2 regions of the Lysinibacillus sp. S1 genome follow, and region 2 is predicted to be linked to the other one. Evidence: a T-box and tRNA genes for the amino acid it is inferred to sense, from the RefSeq annotation. Region 2 holds a T-box; the other holds one or more tRNA genes.

Region 1 (5,462 bases), 1.5 Mb from region 2:
TCATGATTGAAAGGGGGGCGTGATATGTCTTTTGCTTCTGAAACAAAAAAAGAATTGACACAAATAGAAGCGGACAATCATTGTATGAAAGCAGAAGTTTCTGCCCTAATTCGTATGAATGGTTCATTATCCTTTGCAAATAAACAACTAAGCTTAGACGTGCAAACCGAAAACGCTGCAATTGCCAGAAGACTATATACGATTATGAAAAAATTGTATCCGTACAATGTTGAATTACTTGTTCGTAAGAAAATGCGATTGAAAAAAAATAATGTGTATATATGCCGTGTAAGAGAAGGAGCGCGTGAGCTATTAATTGATTTAGAAATCATCTCAGACGACTTTCAATTTAACCATACTATCTCAAGAAAGCTCATTCAAAAGAGCGGCCAAAAAAGAGCTTATTTAAGAGGAGCCTTTTTAGCAGGAGGTTCCGTCAATAATCCAGAAACATCGGCTTATCATTTAGAGGTTTATTCTTTATATAAAGAACATGGTGAGGCATTAATGGATTTGATGAATGAATTTGAACTCAATGCCAAAACAATTGAACGTAAAAAAGGCTTTGTAACTTACTTAAAAGAAGCAGAAAAAATTTCAGATTTCCTTAATATTGTTGGAGCGCATCAGGCTATGATGAAATTTGAAGATGTTCGGATTTTGCGAGATATGCGTAATAGTGTCAACCGTATTGTGAACTGTGAAACTGCCAATTTAAATAAAACCATTGGAGCAGCATTACGGCAGGTTGAGAATATTCGATTTATTGAAAATTCAATTGGTCTTGATCAACTACCGGAGAAGCTTCGTGAAATAGCACGTCTCCGTGTTGAATACCAAGATGTGACATTAAAAGAGCTTGGTGAAATGGTATCTAGTGGAACGGTTAGTAAATCAGGTGTTAACCATCGATTGAGAAAAATTGATGAGATTGCGGATGCATTAAGGCGTGGTGAAAAAATAGGTGGTTAAGTTATCATACTTTTCAGGTATGAATGTCATGCTAATCGCTTATTGTTCTTTTGCCAGTAAGTAAGGTAAGATAAAACTAATAGACGAACGGTAGTGAAGGGGAGTTTTGAGAATGATTGAGAGAAGAGTCCAGGTTAAATTAAAATTAGGACTACAAGCTAGACAAGCAGCACTATTTGTGCAAGAAGCAAATCGTTTTAGTGCTGATATCTTTCTAGAAAAAGATGAGAAAAAAGTAAATGCCAAATCCATTATGGGTGTTATGAGCTTAGCAGTTGCTAAAGGTACCGAAGTGACTTTAAGCAGTGAAGGTAACGATGCTGAGCAAGCGGTTACAGCATTGGCAACAATTATTGAAAATGAAGATTAACATTCATTAAATACAAAAGGCATCACAGAGCAATTCTGTGATGCCTTCTATTTTTTATTTATTATCGCTACGGTGCATAATATGATCGATTAAACCGTATTCTTTTGCACGTTCAGCAGTCATGAAGTTATCACGATCTGTGTCTCTTGCAATGACTTCAAGTGGTTGACCAGTGCGTTCAGATAAAATGCCATTTAATTTCTCACGTAAGAATAGAATACGTTTAGCAGCAATTTCAATTTCTGTCGCTTGACCTTGTGCACCACCTAGTGGTTGGTGAATCATGACTTCAGCATTTGGTAAGGCAAAACGTTTACCAGGTTCTCCAGCTGCAAGTAGGAAAGCACCCATTGATGCAGCCATACCAATACAAATTGTTTGTACCTGTGGTTTAATGATTTGCATTGTGTCATAGATAGCCATACCAGCCGTAATGGATCCGCCAGGTGAGTTAATATAAAGAGAGATATCTTTATCTGGATCTTCTGCTTGTAGGAAAAGAAGCTGAGCGACAATGGAGTTAGCAACATTGTCATCAATAGCACTTCCTAAAAGGATAATACGGTCTTTAAGTAGACGTGAATAAATGTCATATGCACGCTCACCACGACTAGTTTGTTCAATAACTGTAGGAATTAAATTCATGTTAAATCCTCCTTAAAAAGCTAAATTCGAATACCTTTGCTGAAAATTTTCCTTTGTATTTCAGCTGTATCCTTATCATACACATTATAGTCAGGGAAGGTCAAATATTAACCCTGCTAAAGTGAAATTAAAAAAAATAAATTGTTTTTGCATTCTATGGTTGAATTATATAGGATAGGCTTGTATAATGATTAAGGTTATAAGGTTTAAAGTACAGGACACTATTTTGCAGGTATGCTTCAAAAATGAGGGTTATCTACATCATGCTTTTCGTAAGCCTAGAGTGAGTACTTTTTTTTTGTGTCTTTTGCCCTCGTGGTGTAATGGATAACACGTAAGATTCCGGTTCTTGCACTGGGGGTTCGATTCCCTCCGAGGGCGCCATTTTACTGATCAATTGATATACTGTTATAGCTCATCTCCTAATAAGTAGTTTAGCAGCCTGCTTACTGGAGATCGAGAGGAAGAATAAAGGGAATACTGTCCTAGTTGGCATTATTCCCCTATTTATTCCTTTCAAACCTTCAAAAAAGCAACAACTCCAAATTATTTTTTAGTGAACATACTGTACGTGAGACTAGTAATAGTCGAAAAAAAAGAATCCTATCTGAGGGGATTCTTTTTTTTTGCCTAAATTTATCGAAATTTGGCATGGTTCTTATTGTATATATATTAGTTTTAGGTTAATTTTCTTGTTATTTATACATGTTTTTTCAAATTATATGAATTTATTATAAATTTATATGAAAAAATATTTAATTTTATGCGAAAAGTTGTTGTCTAAATACTATAATGTTAATATAATTGACCTAATAGTCTAACATTTCCGAATTGCGAAAAATAATACGTAATTCGGAAAATTATCGAACTAGGGGGAAATACAATGAAAAAAACAGGTTGGATGTTACTGATGATTATTGCAGCTTTAACATTAGCACTTGCAGGTTGTGGTACAAAAGATGATGCATCTTCAGGTAGCTCATCTTCAGAAGATGGTGGAGATGGCAAAAAGGTTTACAAAGTAGGTACTGAGGCAACTTTTGCACCATTTGAATCTGTTGACGATTCAGGGAAAATTGTAGGGATTGATGTCGATATTCTACAAGCTATTGCAGATGAGATGGACTTTGAGGTTGAGTGGAATAATATTGGATGGGAGCCAGTGTTCCAAACAATTAAGAACGGTGAAACAGATATCGGTGCTTCTGGAATCACAATTACGGAAGAGCGTAAAGAATCATTTGATTTTACAGAACCGTATTATGAGTCTCAGTTATTAATTGTTGTGAAAGAAGATTCAAAGATTAAATCTCTTGATGAATTAAAAGATAAAAAAGTATCTGTACAAATCAATGCAACTGGTCATATGGCAGCGAAAAAGCTACAAGGGGAAGCAAGTACAAATATTATGGCTTTTGAAAGTCAGCCAATCGCTATCCAAGAGATGCTAAATGGTAATGTTGATGCAGCTATCGGAGATAATGCAGTAGTTTATGAATATATCAAAGCTCACCCAGATCAAAAACTAAAAGTAATTGAAGATGATGCATTCGAAAAAGAATACTATGGCTTCATGGTTCAAAAAGGGAATAAAGAATTGCTAGATAAATTAAACGAAGGTCTTAAAAAGATTAAAGAAAACGGTAAATTAAAAGAAATTACAGGCATTGATTTTCAATAAAAATGAATGAAATGATGCTACTAACATAGTAACTGTGCTAACAGCTCATTTATTAATTGTAATTTAAAGGGGAATGGGGTTTTCGGATGGACATCTTTGACTTACGCTGGGACATTGTCTGGAACTACCGAGATATGTTTATACGAGGTATTGGCGTAACACTTATTTTGACACTTAGTGGTTATTTTGGCGGTATTCTATTAGGACTATTTTTAGGCCTTGGAAAATTATCGAGTAAAAAATGGATTTATTGGCCATCTAAACTATATATCGATTTATTCCGTGGAACACCGATGCTTGTACAAATCTTGTTAATTCACTTAGCAGTTATTCCAACAATTTTTGGTCATTCTTTAGGTTATATGGTATCAGGGATTACAGCGCTTATTTTAAACTGTGCTGCTTATAATGCGGAAATTTTCCGTGCAGGGATTCAAAGTATTGCAAAAGGGCAAATGGAGGCTGCTCGCTCTCTTGGATTAACGCATAACCAAGCGATGCGTAAGGTCATTTTACCTCAAGCATTTAGACGTATGATTCCGCCATTGGGCAATGAATTTATTGCATTATTAAAAGATTCTTCACTCGTAACTGTAATTGCAGCACCAGATATTTTATACGCTAGTAAGGTCGTAGCTGGTGCAAGCTTCCGCTTCTGGGAACCGTATATCGTTGCAGCATTATTATATTTAGTGTTGACATATGGTGTAACGAAGATTGTAGCATTTATCGAGAAACGATTTAGCAATAGCTATGTCCCTCGTAAAGCTAAGGTAGAAGGGCGGGAAGCTAGATGATAAAAATTGAAAACCTACACAAATACTTTGGCAAGCTTGAAGTATTAAAAGGAATCGATTATGAAATTCAAGAAAAACAAGTTGTCTGTGTTATTGGGCCGTCTGGTTCAGGAAAAAGTACATTTCTCCGTTGCATCAATATGTTAGAAGAAGTAACGGATGGTGCTATTTATATTGAAAATGTAAAAATTAATGATCCTAAAACGAATATCAATGAAATTCGCGCTGAAGTGGGTATGGTGTTTCAACAATTTAACTTATTCCCGCATATGACAGTTATCGATAATGTCACGATGGCACCTATGCAAATTCGTAAAATGAATCGTACAGACGCAGAAGCTTTAGGACATGAGCTATTAAAAAAGGTCGGGCTCGACAGCAAGGCCTATAATTATCCTGAGCAGCTATCAGGTGGTCAGCAACAACGTGTGGCGATTGCTCGTGCCTTAGCAATGAAGCCAAAAGCTATTTTATTTGACGAGCCAACTTCAGCACTTGACCCTGAAATGGTAAAAGAGGTGCTAGATGTTATGAAAAATCTAGCAGCTGAAGGGATGACAATGGTAGTTGTGACACATGAAATGGGCTTTGCTCGTGAAGTAGGTGATCGAGTAGTCTTCATGGATGGGGGCTATATTGTAGAAGAAGGGTCTCCAGAGGAACTATTCGGCAATCCCCAAAGCGACCGTACGAAAGCGTTTTTAGGAAAAGTATTATAAAGCTGAAAAAGCGAACGACATGCTCGTTCGCTTTTTTTGTGCTGTTCTTATTTAATGAAGGGGATTAGATGTTGTGTCGAATGCATTCAGCATCGTTTGCATATCCTGTTGGGAATACTGAGGCACCTGATAATAGCCGTGTTTATTTTGATAAATGGATAATTCGTATCCCATTTCAATACAGTTAGGAATACTATCCGCAACAACGCGACGAACTACAGGGTTTGTTGTCTCCAACGCAGCAGTTGTCATACATTTCGCTGCTCCTTTTTGAGCTC
Region 2 (5,462 bases):
AGAGTGGAGCGTCTATATTGTAGTGTGATTAACTATTTTTGAAAAAGAATAGAAAAATGACATCATTTACCACGGGGATTTTAGTTGCTTATTCACAAAGGTTTCGTCTAAAATGATTCTGACTGTTTATATATCAAGTAAATCATCACTGGTGCCCACAAGCCCATCCCCGTTTTGAATGCCAGCTATTCGTGGCTCTTTCATTTATACTAGATAGATGTTGCTAAAGTTAGACGAAAAACATCACAATCCTCATAAATGATTTCATTCATTTATCTTAATGATAATTTCATAGAAGAATGCTGTAAGCTAAAGAATTATTCGTTTGTGGTAATGATATGCTATGCCTGCGTTCAACTAGGACATTCAGCCCTTGTGGCGGGAATGATGATTAAATAAACACATCAATGGAAATTTTAACAATTGGAGGTATATTATGGGTAAGGGCTTATTATGGACAGCCACTTGTGTAATAGTAGTTTTAGTTGGGTTTGGTAGCTACTATTTTATTAAAGAAATAACAAACTCTATGGCATACGATAAATTAGTAGATGAGTATAAAAAGCCAGAACCAATTGAACATATAGAGGAAGAATATGATGTTATTGTCATCGGTGGTGAGCCAGAGGGAGTGGCTGCGGCTGTGGCTGCTGCTCGAAATGGTGCGAAAACATTGCTGGTCGAAAAACGACAAGAGTTAGGTGGATTATTTACATATGGTATGCTGAATTTCCTCGACATTCCTCGTGATGGCCATAACAACTCGATTAGTGAGGGAATATTTAAGGAATGGCATGAACTTGTTAGAGGGAATGACGCTTTTGGTATTGTAGGTGCTAAGGCAGCCTTTAAAAAGCTGATCGATGAAGAGCCCAACTTAACGTTATCCGTGCAAACCGAGGTTGTGAAAGCAAATGTTAAACAACAACAATTAACGTCTGTGGAATTAAAAAATGAGTACGGTACATATGTTGTGAGGGGGAAATCATTCATAGATGCTACACAGGATGCTGATTTTGCAGCCTTGTCGGGCGTTCCTTTCTTTGTGGGCGGAGAAGATATTGGCATAAAGGATAAGCGTATGGCTGTGACTTTAATGCTACATTTAAAAAATGTCAATTGGGATGAAGTCAAAAAAGCGGCTAATTCCGGTGTATTTGGCGGTGCTAATTTAAATCATACGGTGATGTGGGGCTTTACAAAGCTACATGATGAATACAAGCCATTACAAGAGGGTACAAGATTACGAGGGTTAAACTTAGCTCGTGTAGATGATGAATATTTCATCAATGCCTTACAGATTTTTGGTATTGATGGCTTGAATGAATCCTCAAAACAAGCGGCGATTGTCGCTGGGAAGAAAGAAACGTTACACATTCTAAAATATTTACAAACAAACTTCCCAGGGTTTGAAAAAGCTGAAATTGTCAGCTATCCAGAAGAGCTCTACGTCCGAGAAACGAGACATATTTGGGCAGAGTATCAATTACCAATGGCAGACCTGTGGAAAAATAGTGATCAGTGGGATAGCATTGGCATTGCCTCTTATCCAGTCGATGTGCAAGCGCAAACGCCTCATGATTACGGCTATGTGATCGCTTCACCCAAGCAATATGCTATTCCTTTCCGGTCGTTAGTACCGAAGGATATTGATGGCTTATTGGTTGTCGGACGCTCTGCTGGTTATTCATCACTTGCAGCTGGTAGTGCACGTATTGTTCCAACAGGGATGGTGACAGGTGAAGCGGCTGGGACTGCAGCTGCTCTTGCACAGAAGCACGATGTAACCTTTAGAGACATGAGTAAGGATAAACCATTAATCGCTACATTACGAAAGCAATTGGCTAAGCAAGGTGCCTATGTTGATTCATTTTCAATTGAGTATCCATATCAAGGAGAATGGTATGATGAAGCCATTCAAACCCTCATTAATTACGGCCTTGTTGTGGGCGGCTATGATAATGACCTAAAAGTAGACAGTAAGGCGACGAAAATAAAGTTTGCTAAAATGTTAAAAGAGAGCATGCTACGTGCTGGTGGAGAAAGTGCAGCAGGAATGAAGGACCAGCTCGAAATTGTCATCAATAAAGTTTATAATCAAGGCGATGAAGCTATTGAGCGAGATGAGTTAGCTCAATATTTGGCTGACGTCCTCATCGGTGAATCCAATGCGACTAGCTGGGATACATTGGTAGAAAAAGGAATTGTCACGGAGAAAGTAGCGAAGAAAGTCTCTGATAATAAGAAATTAAAATTAAAAGAGATGTATGCGATTATGGCTGATGTGATTCATTATGTAGAAAAAAAACGTTCCTCCTTGTGAGGAGCGTTTTTTGCTGAAACGGCAACGTAAAAAAGGGTTGACGCCAATTAGAAAGTCCTGTAATATATGTCAAAATCATAAAAAAATTCGATGAAAAAGAGAGTAATTGATGGAATGACTGGCTAGCGAGTTAGGGATGGTGGGAGCCTAATGCAGGAACCATGAACGAAGCGCACTTTGGAGAAGATTCTCGAACAAATAGTAGAGAATAGCGGGGCGTCACCTCGTTAACAACGGAAAGTGGTCATGTTACATGGCAACTAGAGTGGTACCACGGGATTATCATGCTCTCGTCTCTAATTATAGAGGCGAGGGCTTTTTTATTTGAACAGGAGGAGGAGCAAAATGAATCAACAAATCGCCGACAGTATAGCAGTCACATTAAAGCAGCAAATAATAGGAGAGGACATATTGTCATTATTAGAAAAACCCAAAAGCTTGGAGCTAGGGGACGTAGCCTTTCCATGCTTTACTCTAGCAAAAGTGTTGAAAAAATCACCGCAAAGTATCGCAGCACAGATAGCAAGTCAATTAAATCATGACAGTATCGAGCGTGTGCAAGCTGTTGGTGGCTATGTCAATATTTTTCTTGATCAACAAAAGGTGACGCAACAGGTGTTACGCAAGATTCTGCGCGACAAGCAACAATATGGTACTACGCCAACAAAGATGGGAACGGTCGTCTTGGATTTTTCCTCTCCTAATATCGCCAAGCCTTTCTCGATGGGACATTTACGTTCAACAGTCATCGGCAATGCCTTAGCAAATATTGCAGAAAAAAATGGCTATCAAGCCATTCGTATCAATCATTTAGGGGACTGGGGTACACAATTTGGCAAGCTTATTGTTGCTTATCAGCTTTGGGGTGATAAACAAGCTATTTCGGCTTCCCCGATAGAGGAGTTATTAAAGATTTATGTGAAGTTTCATGAAGAGGCCGAGCAAGACCCAACGCTCAATGAACAGGCTCGTGCCGCCTTTAAAGCATTGGAGGACGGTAATGAAGAGGCGCAGGCATTATGGCAATGGTTCCGAGATGTGTCATTCATAGAATTTCAAACAATATATGAGCTATTAGGAATTCATTTTGATGCCTTTATAGGTGAAGCCTTTTACAATGACAAAATGCCGTCCGTTGTAACAGAATTAAAAGAAAAAGGGCTCCTTGTGGAATCAGAAGGTGCGTATGTTGTGGAGATGGAGGAGATGCCTCCATGTTTAATAACGAAAACGGATGGAGCCACGCTTTATGCGACGCGTGATTTAGCAGCAGCCCTGTATCGCCAACAGCACTACCAGCCCCATAAGATGTTCTACGTTGTTGGCAATGAGCAGTCCCTCCACTTTAAACAACTTTTTCAGGTCATCGAAAAAATGGGCTATCCTTGGGCAAAGAATCTGCAACATGTGTCATTTGGCATGATACTGAAGGATGGCAAAAAAATGTCGACGCGTAAAGGCAAAGTGGTGTTATTAGCAGATGTACTAGCAGAAGCTATAACGACTGCAAAGCGTAATATGGAGCAGAAAAACCCTTCTCTACCTAACAAAGAGCAAGTCGCAAAGCAAGTGGGGGTTGGAGCGGTAATTTTTAATGATTTAAAATCCCATCGTCTCAACGATATTGAATTTTCAATCGAGCAAATGATGAATTTTGAAGGCGAAACAGGGCCATATGTACAGTATACATATGCACGTATTTGCTCTATTTTAGATAAAAAGAAAGCTCCGACTCAAGATATGCTCTTCAAATCTTTAGGAGAGCAGGCTTGGCCGATTATTTCATTACTAGAACAGTTTCCTAAAACGGTAGCTATAGCTTTTGAGCAGGCTGATCCGTCCCAAATAGCGAAATATGCCTTACAACTGGCACGTTTATTTAATAAATATTATGCACAGTACAAAATATTAGTAGAAGATGAACAGCAAGCATCCCGTCTTGCATTATGTCAGAGTGTTGCTATTGTTTTAAAAGAGTCATTAGCCTTATTAGGTATTGAATCACCTGAAAATATGTAAGAAGCCTTAGCCATGTAAAGGTAAACTGTCCAATCATTGACCAACCATCGAAAACATGATAAAAGGATAGAGGAATCCATGCAAGCTTTTCATAAATGAAGGCTGCGTAATAACAGAGGGGATCAAACAATTGGTTAAAAAACATTGGACATTATCACTCACCTTCGTGGTCATTAGTATATTTTTTGTCGCTCTTAATATGAGGCCAGCTGTCACGGGAATAGGACCGCTTTTTAATGTCCTCATGACATCCTTACAAGTCTCGAATACAAGCATGAGCTTTCTCACAGCTATCCCCGTTTTTTGTATGGGATTATTCGCACCTTTGGCTGTCCCGCTTCAGCGAAAAATGGGCACGAAATCAGCTATCACCCTTTTAGTGGCCATCCTTGTAATCGCGAATGGGCTACGCTTTTTCCAAGCAAGCTATCTCTTGCTCATCGTGACAAGCTTTGCGGCAGGCTTAGCGATTGCAATGATTGGTCCTATCCTAAATGCTTATATTAAGAAAAAGTTTCCAGAACGTTTTACGACAGTAGTCGGTATCTATTCATTCGGTATAGGCGTAGGGGCTACTTTAAGTGCAGCCTTAACCGTGACTTTTTATCAGAGTTTCAGTAATAGCTGGACAATCGCCCTTGGTATGTGGTCAATCCTTGCTATAATTGCTCTCGTTATCTGGCTAGCGGCAATTCCATCCAAACACAACGAGCAGCTCCAACAAGTAACTACGTCAGAAGAAGTCCGTAATCCGTGGACATCTAGACGTGCCTGGGTAATTTTACTGTACTTTGGTTTACAAACATCACTCTTTTTCTCAATCATGTCATGGCTTACGCCGCTATTGCAGGATAAAGGCCTGTCATTAGAGGCATCCAGTGCTATGCTAACAATTATGTCTATTGTACAAATGATAGGGAATATGGCGGTACCAATTCTCATGGAAAAATGGCCAAGTCGAATGGCCTGGCTACTAGTGTTTAGCTTTGTCGGCATGATTGGATTTATGCTACTCTGGCTGACAGCGGGTATTTACCTATGGCTGGCTGTTTTATTAATTGGCATTGTGCTAAGCGGGCTATTTCCAATCGGACTATTGCTGCCTCTTGATGAAGCCAAA

The links. A T-box is a leader RNA that pairs with one kind of tRNA and senses whether it is charged. The one in region 2 lies ahead of argS (arginine--tRNA ligase), so its partner is inferred to be a tRNA-Arg.
Region 1: it encodes a tRNA-Arg, which carries the amino acid that the T-box ahead of argS (arginine--tRNA ligase) is inferred to sense. The anticodon was not compared.

What each region holds. Positions count from the first base shown of each region.
Region 1 is NZ_CP173154.1:3,601,754-3,607,215, forward strand. It holds gene whiA (DNA-binding protein WhiA) at 25-972, shown strand; gene ACHZEU_RS17965 (HPr family phosphocarrier protein) at 1,085-1,342, shown strand; gene clpP (ATP-dependent Clp endopeptidase proteolytic subunit ClpP) at 1,397-1,987, opposite strand; tRNA gene ACHZEU_RS17975 (tRNA-Arg) at 2,297-2,371, shown strand; gene ACHZEU_RS17980 (basic amino acid ABC transporter substrate-binding protein) at 2,871-3,668, shown strand; gene ACHZEU_RS17985 (amino acid ABC transporter permease) at 3,755-4,465, shown strand; gene ACHZEU_RS17990 (amino acid ABC transporter ATP-binding protein) at 4,462-5,184, shown strand; gene ACHZEU_RS17995 (spore coat protein) at 5,236-5,462, opposite strand, start outside.
Region 2 is NZ_CP173154.1:424,281-429,742, reverse strand. It holds gene ACHZEU_RS02170 (FAD-dependent oxidoreductase) at 437-2,323, shown strand; T-box leader at 2,405-2,624, shown strand; gene argS (arginine--tRNA ligase) at 2,669-4,342, shown strand; gene ACHZEU_RS02160 (CynX/NimT family MFS transporter) at 4,473-5,462, shown strand, end outside.